DNA from 3 places in the Terrabacter ginsenosidimutans genome. Region 1 is predicted to be linked to each of the others. Evidence: riboswitches for the same ligand, from Rfam matches in the RefSeq annotation. Region 1 holds a riboswitch; each other region holds the start of a gene.
What was found. Region 1 has a riboswitch for cyclic di-AMP ahead of ABD831_RS16520 (C40 family peptidase). Riboswitches for the same ligand answer to the same signal wherever they lie in the genome.

Region 1 (5,209 bases):
CACCGTGCCGCACGGACAGGTGCTCGCTGACGGGCACCGCTCCCCCGACGGCGACGTCAGGGTCCAGCTCGAACGACCGCAGCCGCACGGTGACGTCGTGCGGGCGTTCGAACGCCGCGACCGCCGCCTCGACGCGCCGCTTGGCGACCCACGAGTAGGGGCAGACCAGGTCGCTCCAGAGGTCGAGCTCGATGAGGGTCGTGGACTCGGCAGCACGCTGATCGGTCATCGACTCAGTCAACCACGGCCCGCACCGCCCCCGGGAAAGCGTTGCGCCCCCACCGGAGTCGGTGGGGGCGCAACGGCAAGGCGTGAGAGGTGACGGCTCAGAAGCGGCCGTAGCCCGACGGGGTGGTCCAGATCGAGTGGTTGCCGATCACGGTGCCGGTGCGCTGGGCGTCGATCATCCGGCCCGGGCTGACGTAGATGCCCACGTGGTAGGCCGGCGAACCGAAGAAGACGAGGTCACCGGGGCTCGGGTTGCTGACGCGGGTCGCTGCCGCCTGCTGCGCCGACGCGGTGCGCGGGATGGAGATCCCGGCCTGGCGGTAGACGTAGGAGGTGAAGCCGGAGCAGTCGAAGCCCGACGGCGACGAGCCGCCGTAGACGTACGGGACGCCGAAGAAGGACTGCGCGATGCCGACGATGCCGCTGGCGCTCGGGGCGGGCGCGACGTTGAGGGCGGGGCGGGCGGCCGAGCGGGAGACGCGCTGCGAGGCGGCCTTGCGGTCGGCGGCCGCCTTGTCGGCGGCGGCCTTCTCGGCGCGGTCCGCCTTGACGACGATGTCCTCGATGACGACCGGCTTGACCTTGGCCTGCTTGAGCCCGGGTGTCGCGAAGCCGATGGCCGAGAGGGCGTTGCCGGCCTTGAGCGTGCCGACGGCGGGGCCGACGGCCGCGGGGCCGGCGACGACGCTGCTCGAGCCGTCAGCTGCGTTCGCCGTGCCGGCGAACGAGGCGATCAGGCCACCGGAGGCCGCCACGACCGCGGCGCCCTTCACAGCGGGCTGAGCAGACTCCTTGGCGATCGTCTTGAGCTCGGCGATCGCGTTGAATCGACCGGGGGCGCGGTGGCGCCCGGAAACGTTCTGAGCCACAGATAGACCTCTCGACGCCTACGAGGTGAGCTGTCGGGTTCGGGCTGGAGGTACTGCCCGGCCTTCGCTCGGACCAGGTTCGGTCCACGGAGGGCTTCACCCCGAGGGCGTCTCTCGACGCCCGGAGAAAGTGGTTCCCCCGCTCCTGCCATGCGGTTCGTGCTGAGCCTCAGGTCGATGGCAGGACTAGGCGGTCCGACCCGGGGCACTCGCTCGACGGGGAGAGCAAGTTCGCCCACCGTACCCAAGTCGATCTGCCTTGTCACCTCCGAGTTCCCGGAAGTCAAAGATTTTTCCGGGGGCCCCGCAGAGGCTGGCGAAGCATGACAAAAGGGCCCCACCAACCGGGGCAGACCCTGACGAATACAGAGTGTTCAGGCAGCCTGACAGAAGACGTGGACGGCCACGTCGTCAGGCAGTGAGACGCCTGTCGAGCGCTCGCTGCCCTCACGAACCGCGACGACACGGCCACCGTCGCGCACGACCTCGACCCGCGCGCCGGGCACGACGCCGGCGCTCGTCAGCAGCGCGAGCGCCTCGGGGTCGACCTGCACGGGCTCTCCGATCCGGCGGATCGTCACGACCGCGGGGGCCTCCCCCACCGCTGCGGTGAGGGTGGTGAGACCGGTGAGGAAGTCGGCGTCCTGGCGCACGCCCAGCTCGTCGAGCCCGGGGATGGGGTTGCCGTAGGGGGACTCGAGGCCCTCGCCGATGAGACCGAGGATCTTGCGCTCGACCTTCTCGGACATCACGTGCTCCCAGCGGCAGGCCTCGTCGTGGGCGTACTCCCACTCGAGCCCGATGACGTCGACGAGCAGGCGCTCGGCCAGCCGGTGCTTGCGCATGACCCGCGTGGCGAGCAGGCGCCCGTGGTCGGACAGCTCGAGGTGGCGGTCGCCCGACACGGCGACGAGGCCGTCGCGCTCCATCCGCGCCACGGTCTGCGACACGGTGGGACCCGAGTGACCGAGACGCTCCGCGATGCGCGCGCGCAGGGGGACGATGCCCTCCTCCTCGAGCTCGAAGATGGTGCGCAGGTACATCTCGGTGGTGTCGATCAGGTCCGTCACGGTCATACCTTCTCAGAGTCGGAGAGCGCTCAAGGACCGGTCGTCGCCGGGCCGCGGTCGCCGACCCGGGTCGGGTCGTGCCGTGGCACCCAGATGCGCAGCCACCCGGCACCGACGATGGCGCCCACGCCGAGCACGACGGCGGACGCGCCGAGGGACATGATGGCGCTCAGCCCTGACAACGCCAGCGGGCCCGCCGCCCTTCCCAGGTCGGCGCAGAGGCGCCAGCCACCGAGGAACTGCGCCCTGCCGTCGGCGGGTGACGCGTCCGCCCCGAGGGTCATGATGAGGCCTGCGCCGAGGCCGTTGCCGACGCCGAGCACCGTGGCCGCCGCCGTCACGGCGACGAGGCTCGTCGCGAGCGGCATCAGTGCCATGCCGAGTCCGAGCACGAGCATGCTGGGGACGGCGGCGGCCACCCGGCCGTGGCGGTCCATGAGCCATCCCGACGGGTAGAAGAGCAGCATGTCGATGGCGCCGGCCACGCCGAAGACGAGCGAGGTCTGCGCCGGCGAGAAGCCGACCGACTCGGCCCACAGCGGCACGAGCGCCTCGCGGATCGCGCGCGCCCCGGCCACGCACATCGCCCCGGTGCCCAGCGTCAGCAGGACGTGCCGGTGCTGCAGGAGCACCGACGCGACGCTGCGCGGGGGTCCGGCACCGGCCACGCGGTGCGCCGACCCGGTGATGTCGGGTGCGAGGAGGACGAAGGCGGCGGCGCTGGCGACGCCGCCGACGGCATACGCGGACTCCGTGCCCCACGCGGCGATGACGAGCGAGCCGATGAAGGGGCCGATGAAGTAGCCGACGCGGTGCACGCCCCCGAGCGTCGACAGGGCCCGCGCGCGCATCGCGACGGGCACGGCCTCCGTCAGGTACGCCTGGCGCGCCAGTCCGAAGAGGGAGCCCGCGAGGCCGATGACGAGGACGCCGACGAAGAGCATGACGAGACCGCCGGCGAGCGCCGACACGAGCATCCCGATGGCCTCGACGACGGCGGCGACAAGCAGGGCGCGACGCTCACCGATGCGCGCCGCGAGCGCACCCGACGGCAGGTCGCCGAGCAGCTGACCGACGCTCATCATCGCGACGAGCAGCGCTGCCACGCCCACGGAGGCACCGAGCTCGCGGGCCGAGACGGCGACGATCGGGGACACGGCCCCCGCGCCCGTCGAGCCGAGCAGGGTGGGGCCGTAGGCCGACAGCGCGATGGCGCGCAGGCTGCCGTGGCGCCCGTCCGCTCCGTCCCCCCGAATCTCGGTCACGCCACAGGACCCTAACGATCGGGTTACTCGGGTGGCCGGGGCGACCGACCACCGAAAGCATTGGCGCGTGGCCGAGGCGGAGGTGTCGAGCGGCGCGAACGCGGTGGTGCGTTCGCGCACCCTGACGCTGCTCGTGCTCGGAGCGGTGGGCGCGTCGCTCGCGGTCGCGCTCGGGTCGCCCGTCGCCACGGCCGTCATCGGCCTCATCCTCTTCGGGGTCCTGCACAACCTCCTCGAGATCCGCTACGTCGTCGGGCAGTTCGGGAGCGTCCTGGGGCGCCCCTTCCTCGACCTGCTCATCGCGCTGGTCACGGGCATCGCGGTCTGCCACCTCCTCGTGGGGGTCGTCGGCCGACCGGCCCAGCTCGCGGAGATCGCCCTGGGCTACGGCGTCCTCCTCGCCGCGGCGCACCACGTGCTCGACGGCCGGCGGCGGGTGGCTGCCTGGGCGGTCATCGGGGTCGCGGCCGGCGTGTCGCTGGCCTTCCCGGGCTACCACGTCGTCGTGCTGGCCCACCTGCACCAGGTGGTGCCGCTCTTCTTCCTCTGGGAGTGGTCGGGGCGCATCACCTCGCGCCGCGGACGCCAGGCGTTCCGAGCCGTGCAGCTGCTCTGGGTCGTCGCGATCCCCGCGGTCGTGCTCTCAGGGCTGCTCGACGGGTCGCTCGACGCCGACCCCGGCTTCGTGCGCAGCGTCGTCGGCGACGGCCACGCCGTGCTGGCCTCCGGCGCCCTGCCCGGCACCGCGGCGACCGTCGTCGGTCTGCGCCTGCTCACGGTCCTCGCCTTCCTGCAGACCATGCACTACGTCGTGTGGGTGGCGCTCATGCCGCGCATCGCCCCCGACGCGTCGGCCTCCTTCGAGGCTCGGGCGCCGTGGCTGACGGGTCCGCGCCTGTGGGCCGTCGGCTTCGTCGCGGCCGCGGTCTTCGCCGTGCTCTTCGGCATCGACTTCACGCGGGGCACGACGATGTATGCCGCCCTGTCGAGCTACGCGGCCTTCGTCGAGGTGCCGGTGCTGCTCGCGATGCTCGTGGGGGCCGGACGCGTGTCCGCGTCCACCCCCGCCAGCGGGGGCGGGGTCCGTCCACCGGCGTCGGAGGCGCTGCCGTTCTCGGCCGCGGCGTCCTGGGCCCTGGCGCCCCTGCCTCCCCTGCCTCCACTGCCGCCGACGGGTGGGGGCTCCCGCACCGTCGGTCTGCGACCCGACGCCACGTCCGCGGTGGCGCCCGATCCCGAGCTGGGACCGTGACCCCGCCGGCAGGATCACGCCGATAAAGGTCTTGCCGCGTCTGCGCACCCGACGTACGGTCGTGGCATCGAAACCGAAGGGAGGTGATCCGAGAAGTGATTTCTTCCGGAGCGTGTGAGGTGGCCACGCGATAGCCGCGTCCCCATCCACACCCATGGATGAAGCAGGGCAGTCCGACTCGTCGGGCTGCCCTGTTCCGCGTCCACCCTCCCTAGGGCTGCAGGCGCAGCATCGTCCACGAGTCGGGGTCGGCGAGGTCGCCGTCACCCGTCCGGCGGAAGACGATGCGGTCGTGGAGCCGGTTGCGCCGACCCGCCCAGAACTCGACCTCGTCGCAGACGATGCGCCACCCACCCCAGAAGTCCGGCACCGGCACGTCGTGGTCGCCGCCGGTGTCGGGGAAGCGCTCCAGGACTTCCTGCCACCTGCGCTCGAGCTCGTGCCGGTCGGCGGCCGGGCGGGACTGGTCCGACGCCCACGCCGAGAGCCTCGAGCCGTAGGGCCGTGAGTCGAAGTAGGCCTCGA
Region 2 (5,209 bases), on a different contig from region 1:
ACAGGCCTGCTCCTCACGTCTTGGGGGACTGCTAGGGGACTGTCGGTGGTGGTCGGCGGCATCCACCGCTGATCGGTGGAGCCTTCAACCACCTACTCGACAAGGTCCGGAAGGCGGCGATCATTCCCGCTTGTCCAGGGTTGTGACGGGTATGACGAAGGGGAGGACGCCGCAGCATCCTCCCCTTCGTACGCGCTCAGCTCGCGGAGAACTCCGCGGTCACGACCCGTGGGTCACGGCGCGTAGATGTACTTCATGCCCGGACCGTCGGTCAGGGTGCGCGTGTTGTAGTTGTACGCGCCGGCGAGGGCGTTCATCTCGATGATCGTCACCTGGTTGCCGTTGACCGCGGTCACCCACGCGACGTGGCCGACGCTCGAGGAGCCGTGGACGCCGGGCTGCATGACGAGGATCGAGCGGGTGCGCGGCGTGCTGGTCACGGTGTAGCCAGCGGACGCAGCGCCGGAGGCCCAGGCCATCGCGTTGCCGGTCCAGCCGCCGGGGTAGTAGCCCTCGGACTGGTACCACTTGTTCAGGGCGCCCCACGTGCACTGGCCGGCGGTGGCCCAGTTGGAGGAGGCGCGCATGCCGGACGAGGCGCTCGGCACGGAGGCGTTCACGCTCACCTTGGCCGACGAGGTGCTCGCCGTCAGGGTCTTGCGCGTCAGGTCGCGCGAGGCGCGCGCAGCGGCGGCCTTGCGGTCAGCGGCAGCCTTCGTGGCGGCGGCGCGCTCGGTCTTGACCTGGACGTCCTCGATGACCTGCGGCTTGGGCTTGGCGACGCGCTGGGCGACGGCCTGCTGCACCGCGGGGGCGTAGCCGATCTTCGACAGCGCGGTCGATGCGGCCGGAGCAGCAGCGGTCGCGGGGCCGACGGCAGCCGGGGCCGCGGACTCGGCGCCGGCAGCAGCGACGTTGCCCGAGTTGGGGGTCAGGGTGTCGGCACTCGCCGGGTTGGCGAAGGTGGCGACGAGGCCACCGGTGGCGGCGACGACAGCGCCCGCCTTCATGGCCGGCTGAGCCGACTCACGGGCGAGCAGCTTGAGCTCGTTGAGGGGATTGTGGCGACCTGGCGCACGGTGGCGGCCGCGGGTGTTCTCAATGTTCACGCGTTTGTACCTCTCCGCGCCTACGAAGTTAGCTGTCGGGTTCGGGCGGAAAGGTGCCCGGTCTGCCCCCACCGCGCGAGCGTTCGCGTGGCGGGTGCGGTCTTCACCCCAAGGGCGTCCGAAGTCGTTGCGCCGGACGCCCGGAGAAACGTGTGGTTCCTCCGCTCCTGTCACAAGGTTTGATCTCTCTCGTCAGGCGGTGACAGGACTAGGCGGTCCACCTCACGAGAGTCCGACCAGGTAGCCGGACTCCCGGAAGAGTAGACGACAGAACTGGCAAATGTCACGCCACGGTAACGGCGGCGCGTAGGGGGAGACCTGAATGTCTGTTTTCAGCGCCTATACCAACGCTTTACCTGCGGCTGGGTGTGACCGGAGTCACAGCTGACGGGCGCCAGCCACCCGCCCCTCGCGGGTAGTCCGCCGGGCGCTCAGCTCGCGTTCGTCAGGTGGCCGAAGACGACGACGTTGTCGCGGTACTCGTTGCGGCTGTCGGTGGGCCCCCCACACGTCACGAGGCGGATCTCCGCCTTGGTGAAGTCGCCCTTGTAGACGAGCTCGGTCGGGAAATGCGCCTTGTTGTAGGCCGCGACCCGGTCGACGGTGAAGGTCAGGTGCGAGCCGTCCCGGCGCGAGACCCTGACGACGTCGCCCGCCCTGACCCGGCGCAGCTCGTGGAAGATCCCCGGCACCCCGGAAGGAGTGTCGACGTGGGCCGCCAGCACCGAGGGGCCGAGCTGCCCCGGCGTGGGGCCGGCGTCGTAGAGCCCGACCTCCTGCGCCGTGCCCGGCACCGAGATCGTGCCGTCGCGCTGGACGCTGAGCGGCACGAAGTGCCGGGACCGCACCCCGATCGAGGGGATCTCGATCGAGGTCGGCTCGGAGGCCTCGAGGAAGTCCCCGATGCTGCCGTTCCCGGCGGCGCCCCGGTCGGCCCCGGGACTCGACGTCGCGCTCTGACGTGGCGGCGTCGACGAGGCGCCTGAACCGGATGGGGTGGCGGGACCGGGCGGGCTGGACATCTGCGAGATGGGGGGCACCCGGCCCGCCGCGGGCTGCGGCGAGCCGGGTGTCCCTCTGAGCCCGAGCACGAGCGCGACGATCCCGACGACGACCAGGACGGCCGTGACCGCGACGGCCGCCGCCACGGCCGCACGCCCGTGGCGACGGACGTGGCCGGCCGGCCGGTCGCCGTCGGGAGACTGCGTGGGCTCAGGCATGTGAGGGCCTCGGTCGCTCAGGCGCGCGAACGCGCGCGACGAGCCGCGAAGGCGCCGGTACCGGCCGCAGCGAGAAGGGCCCCGCCACCGACGAGCATGAGGGCCTCGTTCTGGCCACCGCTCTTGAGGCTGTCAGCCGCGAGGCCGCCGCCGGTGTGCATGCCGCCCGCGGGAGCGACGCGCAGCGCGCCACACAGCGCCGGGTCGGTGGCCTCGGTCGGCAGCGACGGCATCAGGTCGCTCTTGGTGTCGCCGGAGTACTTGCCGTCCTTGTTGTAGTCGACGCCGTGGATGACGACGACGGACTCGCCGGCCGAGATCGCCTTGGCGACGTCGCTCGAGACCTTGATGCTGCCGCGCTGGTAGGCGATCTTGCCGCCGGGCGCGGTGCTGAAGCGGTCGATCGCGAGGCCCGACTTCGGGCTCGTGTCGCCGGTCTTGGTCAGCGACACGACGATGTCGCCGTAGGCGGGGCCGCCCTCGGTCGTGTTGAGGTGGCCGTCGCCGTTCTTGTCATCGGACAGGACCGGGCACTCGTGGCGGGCAGCCGCACCGAAGTGGATGTGCGCCGCGTGGGGGTTGTCGGGGAGCAGGCCGTTCGCGGCCATCGTGACGGTGATCTTGTTGCCCTGGACCTCGACCATGGCCGTGCCGCTGCCCTGGACGCCGTTGCCGGCGACGGGCTTGAGGTTGGCGCTGACCCACGCGTCGGCGGCGAAAGCCGGACCGATGCTGAGGGCCATGGCGGCTGCTGCGGCGAGGCTGGCGCCGGCAATGCGAGTGGTGGTGGTGCGCATCTGTGTTCCTCCTTGACGAGGAGACAAGCCGTCCATCCTGCTCTGCTTCAGACGGGGGGTCGTCGTCGACCGTCTCCGCGCAGGGGTTCGCCGCCACAGGGCTCACTGGATTGCGATTCCACCGGAATTCTTTCGAGGGGGTTGTCCGGCTACGTGGACTGCTCGGCCGCGGCGGCGCGCCGCTGGAGGCAGAGCTCGGTGATCTCGGAGATCAGCTCGAGCGGGACGGGGCGGCTGATCGGGAAGCGCACGGTGTCCTTGGCCCGCCGGTAGGGGCCGATGGCCTCCTCGAACTCCGGGCCGCCCGTCGGGACCGGGTAGAGCCCGACGTGGTTCTTCCAGCCGGCGTAGTAGATGAGCGGCTTGCCGTCGACGGTGAAGGTCGCCATGCCGTAGCTGATCTTCTCGCCCGCATGGGGCGCCGCCTCCCGGATGGCGCGCCGGACGCCCGAAAGCTGGGTCCGTGTCTCCTCGGGGTAGGAGTCGATGTAGTCATCGACGGACGCAAATCTCGGGGCCAATCCTGGTCCTCACCTAGTTCCGGACCGGTCGTTGGAGGGGTTGACCCGACTGTATTGGGCCAATGGGACGACTGCAAAGCAAGTTCGCAATCAGTGACCTAATGGTCACTTACCTACAAACGGTGCACGGCCCTCGCAGGCGGACCTCCACAGCCTAACCTCAGACCTGGACCCACTCCTCGCCGGCCAGGACCTTGGCGACGACGCCCTCGGCCCGGCGGCCCAGCAGGGTCGCGGCGGTGAAGTCGGCAGCAAGGCCGTCGAAGACCGAATGGCGTCGGAGCATCGCGTGCTTGCCGCCCTCGACCGTGACGTAGCCGACCTGCTCGGCGGTGCGCGCGAGGTCGCGCGCCACCGCGGCGGAGTTCACGGGGCGGGCGACGCGGTCTTCGTCGCCGTGGACCAGGAGCACCCGGCGCCCGGTGAGGTCGAGGCGTCCCTCGTCGGGGTAGACCCACGGGTTGAGCGCGACGGCGCTCACCACCGGCTCCTCGGCGGCGGCGAGCAGGGCGGCGCGGCCGCCGAGGGAGTGGCCGACGAGGCCGACCGGAAGGTCCGCGCCGAAACGGTCCGCGACCTGGGCGAGCGCCCAGCGCACGTCGTCGACCGGGGTGTGGTGCGCGTCCCAGCCCCGGGTCGAGTTGAGCAGCCGGAGCACGGCGAGCTCGCCCTTCGCGGCCCGCGCGATCCGGCCTGCGATCGGCACCATGCGCAGCACCGACAGCTGGGTGGGGCTCACACGCATGGGGCTCCTGCGCGCGGCCCCTCCGTGCAGCACGATCGCGATGCCGCGGGGCGCGCTGGGCACGGCCGTGTCGATGAGCCGCGCGTCTGTCACGTCCTGCTCCCGCTTCCGGCCTGGGTGGGTGCTGCGATGGGGTATGCCGTGTGCTCGGGTTCGCGGGTCACGGGCGGGATTCGGAGACCGCACGTCCACGGCTTGGTCTGCTCACGGCATACCCGATCGGTGTCGGCGGCGGGCGGCTGTCCAGGCTTGGTGCTCAGGGGCGCAGGAGCACCTTGATGGCGCGACGCTCGTCCATGGCGCGGTAGCCCTCGGCGACCTGGTCGAGGGGGAGCGTCAGGTCGAAGACCTTGCCGGGGTCGATGCGGCCGTCGAGGACGCGCTCCAGCAGGTCGGGCAGGTAGGTGCGGACGGGGGCCATCCCACCGGCGAGGCCGACGTTGCGGACGAACATCTGCCGGACGGGCAGCTCGACGCCGTGCGGGGCGCCGACGAAGCCGACCGTCGAGCCGGGGCGGCCGATGCGGAAGGCGGTCTTCATCGACTGGTCGGTGCCGACGCACTCGAGGACCGAGTCGGCGCCGATGCCGCCGGTGAGCTCCATGACCGCCTCGACCCCCGCTTCGTCGCGTTCGGCGATGACGTGGGTGGCGCCGAAGTCGCGGGCCAGCGCCTGGCGCGGCTCGTGGCGCGACATGGCGACGATGCGCTCGGCGCCGAGCTCCTTGGCGGCGATGACGCCGCAGAGACCGACGGCGCCGTCACCGATGACGACGGCGGTGCCGCCGGGCTCCACGCGCGAGGAGACGGCGGCGTG
Region 3 (5,209 bases), on a different contig from region 1:
TGCTCCTGGCGACGGGGGGCGCATCTGCTGCCCCTGCTTCCACTGCGGGCAGCGGCTGGGGCTCCAGCGTGCCGTTCACCAACGTCGTTGCCAGCTCGCCGACGACAGGGGGTGGCTATCCCGTTCCTTCGGGGTCACGTGTCCCTGAGGCGGGCACCTGCGGTGGGGGCCCGTTCAACGCGAACCACTCCGAGTCCTGGCTCGCGGTGAAGCCTGGCACCGAGGACCTCGTCGGCGCCTCGAAGTTCTTCTTCGACAAGTTCTCGACCTTCTACATGTTCTACGTCGGCGCCTACCAGATGCCGAGCGGGACACCGTCGGGCAACAACCAGGTCCAGGGCTACGACTGTGTCTCGACCGGTACGCAGGCGATGCCACCGAGCTGGACCGACTCCACCGACCCCAACGTGGACTTCGACACCCAAGGCCGCGCCTACCAGACGATGCTGCCGTTCAACTCCTACTTCGACGCCACGAAGCTCCACCCTGACGGCGAGATCGACATGTCCTACAGCGACGACCTGGGCCGGCACTGGACCAAGGGCAACGGCGGCGTCCCGCTCGAGCCGACCAACAACGCCTCGGCACGGCAAGCCGGTCACGTCGAGGACAAGCAGTGGGTCGCGGTCAACCACATCGTCGGCAACGCCTTTCAGGATCACGTCTACGCGGCATGGGCGGTGTTCAACGGCTCATCGATCAAGGTGAGGATCGCTGTCTCGCGTGACCGCGGGCGACTTTTCGACAAGGCGGTCACGATCAGCACGCCCTCGCAGGTCGGTCCCGGCGTGACCTACGTCTATCCGGAGATCGACGCGGCGGGCAACCTGTACGTCTCAGTCGTGTCGTTCCCACCGAACGGCGGCCCGTCGACGATGTACGTCGCTCGGTCCAGCGATGACGGCCGCACGTTCAGCGCGTTCGTCCCGATCACGACGGTGACCATCCCTCCCGGCGAGGTCTACGCCAACACGCGCTTCCGCAGCGGCATCCCCGCCACCCTGGCTGCCAGCCCCACCTACGCCAACCACCTCTACCTCACCTTCGAGGACTGGGACGCGGCCGCGGGACAGGCAGACGTCAAGCTCACGCAGTCCACCGACGGCGGCGTCACCTGGACGACGCCGGTCCTGGTCAACGACAACTCCGACGCCCCAGGCGTGCCCACCGACCAGATCCAGCCGTCGGTCGCCGCGGGCCCCGGTGGCGCGGTCGCCGTCGCGTTCTACGACCGACGCACCGCCTGCCCGACGGACGCGAGCATTCTGCCGGCCGATGCAGGCCGGACCAACTTCTGCATCGACACCTCTCTGCAGGCCTACAAGGACAGCGGCAGCGGCGCGGTGCCGGTCGGGACGAACGTGCGGATCTCCAAGTACACGTGGGATCCAGAACAGCCCGGACAACACCTCGGCGGCCTGCCGCAGTACCCCTGCGCCGGGGCCACGGACCCCTGCCAGAGGGGCAGCGGGTTCATCGGCGACTACTTCGGACTCGCAGTCTCCGGGCGCAACATCTATGCGCTCGGCGTATCGACCCACTATCCCTCGGCAGTGACCGCAGATGAGAAGGGTCCGATCTACTACCAGCAACAAGTGCTGGCCACGGTGCCCCGGACCGACTTTGGCGCCGGCTACTGAGGCTCCATCAAACGGCCTGTTCAGCCGCCGTTCCCGGCCCTCGGAGTCTCAGGCAAGAAGTCGCGGGGAGACCTCCCTGCCGCTAAGCCCCGATTGCTGGGCTCGTCCTGTCGACGGGCTGTCCGCCCTGCCTCACGGCGGCGAAACCGCAGGTCAGGAGCACCATGAACCCGCCTGAGCAGAGAGCTGGCGAGGGGACTCGAACCCCTAACCGCCTGTTTACAAGACAGGTGCGCTACCAATTGCGCCACGCCAGCACGTCCTCGGCCGCAAGCCGTGGACGGGCGAAAGCGTAACCGAGCCCGACGGCATACGCCCAAACCGGTGGAACGGGGAACGAGAGAACGGCCCCGCGCAACCCAGGGGTTGGTCGCGCGAGGCCGTCCGGCTCAGTTGTATCAGGAACTCACGGAAGACGCAGCGTCTGACCCACGAAGATGAGATTCGGGTTCGTGACCCGGGCCCCGTTGGCCTTCCACAGGGCCTTCCAGCCGCCGGCCACGTGGTAGCGCGCGGCGAGCTTGCCGAGGGTGTCACCGTTGCGGACGGTGATCTTGGCGCCCTTGGCCGTGTTGGTCGTCGCCGGCTTGGTCGCGTAGGTCTTCTTCTTCGAGACCGTCTTCTTCTTGGCCACCGGCTTGGTCGCCGACGGCTTCTTGGCCGCGATGGCGGTGCGCGTCGTCGACCGCGAGACGGCCGTCGTCGTGGCCCCGCCGTTGGAGCGGGTCAGGCCGGCACGCTTGGAGCAGACGGGCCAGGCGCCGGGTCCCTGCGAGGCGAGCACGCGCTGCGCGATCGCGATCTGCTCGGCCTTGGAGGCGAGGTCGGCACGGGAGGCGTAGGCGCCGCCACCGAAGCCGCGCCACGTGCTCGAGCTGAACTGCAGGCCGCCGTAGTAGCCGTTGCCGGTGTTGATGTGCCAGTTGCCGCCCGACTCGCACGAGGCGACCGAGTCCCAGACGGAGGCGGCCTTGGCCGACCCTGCCGTGGTGATGCCACCGACGATGGTGGCGGCTCCAGCGATTCCGACTCCCGCAAGGCGCTGCTTGACCGAGGTCTTCCTGGCCACAGCATGCTTGGACATGTACTGCATGGGTGATTCCTTCCTGACGCGCGCCTGCGGGGTTAGCTGTCGGGTTGGGGCGTCAGGTGCCCTGTCGCAGATGCGACTTCACCCCCAGGCCAGATCTCGTCCTCTTTGACACGTGCTTCGACACACATGCACTCACTGGCCACACTGGGTCCCCCGTCCTCGCCCGGCCCACGGGTGTGGGCTACATCCCTGGCTGGCGAGGCTCGGCGCGCTCAGGGAACGGATTCAATGGGTGTCCATGTGAAGTTGTGGGAGCGTTCGTGTGGAGCCGGACGCGACGAAGCGACCCGGGAGCCAGTGCTACAGCTCCCGCTCCGACCCGAGGGTCGGGTGCCGCCGAGCACTGACGGTACGTGAGGTTTCAACCCCGCACAACCCAAGTCGAGACACTTCCGTGATCTTTTTCCCAGCCGATCTCGGGGGCGATGCGCTACCTCGCACAGGACGCGCACAGACCTCCTCGACGACACGCACAGTGGCCCAACCGGCACCGCGGACACGACACGTGGGGCCGGCCTGTCTGACGCAGGCGGGCCGGTCAGGCTCCGAACGGGTTGCCGGAGAAGGGGCTCCAGGTGAGGCTCGCGCCCTGCTGCAGCGCCACGAGAGCAGCTGCGACGCCAAGGACGACGAGGAGTCCCGCCACGACCTGTGACGCGACCCCCGCGGGCACCAGGCTGCGCGCGATCGAGCGCGACCCCCGCCGGAGGGAGGCGCCACCCGGCCCCCACCACAGCATGAGCAGGCCGAGGACCCCGCCGACCGCCAGGGTGATCGGCGTGCCGGGGCCGAGGTCGGTCCCCTGCGTGCCGGCCAGCAGGAGAGCCCCGGCGAAGATCCCGGCCAGCGCGACGGCCACCGGCAGCAGCAGCCCCACCGCGGTCGCGATGATGCCGACGACGAGGTGCCAGGGGCTGGAGACGACGGCGAACGGCACGTCGCTTCGCCGACGCCCGAAGTCGTAGCGCCTCATCACGAGGGCCGTGACGGAGCGGTCGGTGGCGCGAGCCAGCACGGAGAGGGCCGCCAAGACGACGATGGCGATGCCGGGCCACGCCATGAGGGCGCCGATCCAGGCGGCGCCGGCCGCGGCCAGCAGACCCGTGCGCATGGGGAGCCCGATGCGTGGGTCGCCCTCGCGCTGGGCGGGCTCCTCCTCGTGCCACTCCTCCTCGGGCCAGTAGCCGTCGGGAGCGGGCTGGTCGTCCCACTGGTCGTATGCCGCGGGGTCGGGCTCAGGCGCCCGTGGCCCCGTCGGGGGCGGCGCCCACCGCACGACCGGGTCGGGCACGGGATGCACCGCCGTCGGCATGACCGCGGGCAGGACGGCAGTGCCGCTGCCCTGGACGACCTGGGTGTCCCCGGGCACCGCACCCCGACCGTCGTCCCACGGGTTGCCACTCGGGGTCGGGACGGTCGCGGCGTGCCCTGCTGCGTAGAGCTCGAGAGCGGCGATCACCTCGTCGGCGTGCGGACGCAGTCTGGGGTCGGGTGAGAGCGACGCCCGAAGGAGCGGCACGAGGCGCGGGTCGACACCGTCGAGATCGACGTCGCCCGCGCGGACCCGGGTGAGGACGGCGTCCATGCGGGCCCGGCCGAACGGCGGGCGGCCCGACGCGGCATACGTGATCGTGGCGGCCCAGCCCCACCAGTCGGTGGCGTCCGTGATGGCCGCGCCCTCGACGAGCTCGGGCGAGAGGTAGCCCGGGGTGCCCATGACGAGACCTCCGACGGTGTGGCGCACGTCGTCCTGCAGGTGCGCGATGCCGAAGTCGATGAGCACCGGGTCGCCGTCCTCGAGGAGGACGTTGCCCGGCTTGATGTCGCGGTGCACGACCCCGCAGGCGTGGATGGAGCGGATCGCCTCGGCGATGCCGCGCGCGAGACGAAGGAGGTCGGCCGGAGCCAGCGGACCGTGGTCCTCGACGACCTCATCGAGCGCCGGACCGGGGACGTAGCGGGTCACGATGTAGGGCCTCGGCGCCATGACGTCGGCGTCGATGACGCTCGCGACGCGGGCGTCGCGGATGCGCGACAGGGTGTCGACCTCTCGTGCCAGCCGCTGACGGGCATCGGCGTCGTGCGCGACGTGGGCGCGCAGCACCTTGATCGCGACGGCGCGGCCGCGCGGGTCGAGCGCCAGGTGCACGACACCCATCCCGCCCTCGCCGATCTCCTCGATCAGACGGTAGGGGCCGATGCGCTGCTGACCGAGGTTGCCGGGGCCCCCCGGTCCCCCGGGCCGTGCGGCCACGGGGACGCCGCCGGTGCGCGCGCCGGGCCGCGGGGCAGGCACCCGCTCGGTCCGGTCGTACGCACTCATACCCCTACGGTATGCGACGGGCGGGCCGCGACCCCAACGTCACAGTCGCGCGCCGCGGAGTGTCCTGGTTCGTCCTGCTTGCCCGGGTGGTCAGCTGCTGATGTAGTCGCGGAGCTGGTCGCGCTCCGACTGCAGCTCGGAGAGCCGGTGCTT

Region 2: linked by a shared signal. The riboswitch ahead of ABD831_RS04685 (CHAP domain-containing protein) and the one ahead of ABD831_RS16520 (C40 family peptidase) in region 1 are both predicted to bind cyclic di-AMP.
Region 3: linked by a shared signal. The riboswitch ahead of ABD831_RS01330 (transglycosylase family protein) and the one ahead of ABD831_RS16520 (C40 family peptidase) in region 1 are both predicted to bind cyclic di-AMP.

Annotation. Positions count from the first base shown of each region.
Region 1 covers NZ_BAABDC010000006.1:11,316-16,524, forward strand. The annotation lists gene ABD831_RS16515 (DsbA family oxidoreductase) at 1-229, opposite strand, end outside; gene ABD831_RS16520 (C40 family peptidase) at 327-1,097, opposite strand; cyclic di-AMP (ydaO/yuaA leader) riboswitch at 1,101-1,265, opposite strand; gene ABD831_RS16525 (iron-dependent transcriptional repressor DtxR) at 1,472-2,167, opposite strand; gene ABD831_RS16530 (MFS transporter) at 2,197-3,432, opposite strand; gene ABD831_RS16535 (hypothetical protein) at 3,500-4,684, shown strand; gene pdxH (pyridoxamine 5'-phosphate oxidase) at 4,896-5,209, opposite strand, start outside.
Region 2 covers NZ_BAABDC010000001.1:1,003,043-1,008,251, reverse strand. The annotation lists gene ABD831_RS04690 (alkene reductase) at 1-2, opposite strand, end outside; gene ABD831_RS04685 (CHAP domain-containing protein) at 234-1,109, opposite strand; cyclic di-AMP (ydaO/yuaA leader) riboswitch at 1,115-1,304, opposite strand; gene ABD831_RS04680 (sortase domain-containing protein) at 1,541-2,329, opposite strand; gene ABD831_RS04675 (hypothetical protein) at 2,347-3,126, opposite strand; gene ABD831_RS04670 (iron chaperone) at 3,276-3,647, opposite strand; gene ABD831_RS04665 (alpha/beta hydrolase) at 3,808-4,485, opposite strand; gene ABD831_RS04660 (zinc-dependent alcohol dehydrogenase family protein) at 4,649-5,209, opposite strand, start outside.
Region 3 covers NZ_BAABDC010000001.1:259,425-264,633, forward strand. The annotation lists gene ABD831_RS01320 (sialidase family protein) at 207-1,640, shown strand; tRNA gene ABD831_RS01325 (tRNA-Thr) at 1,825-1,897, opposite strand; gene ABD831_RS01330 (transglycosylase family protein) at 2,047-2,733, opposite strand; cyclic di-AMP (ydaO/yuaA leader) riboswitch at 2,738-2,926, opposite strand; gene ABD831_RS01335 (serine/threonine-protein kinase) at 3,272-5,056, opposite strand; gene ABD831_RS01340 (CBS domain-containing protein) at 5,147-5,209, opposite strand, start outside.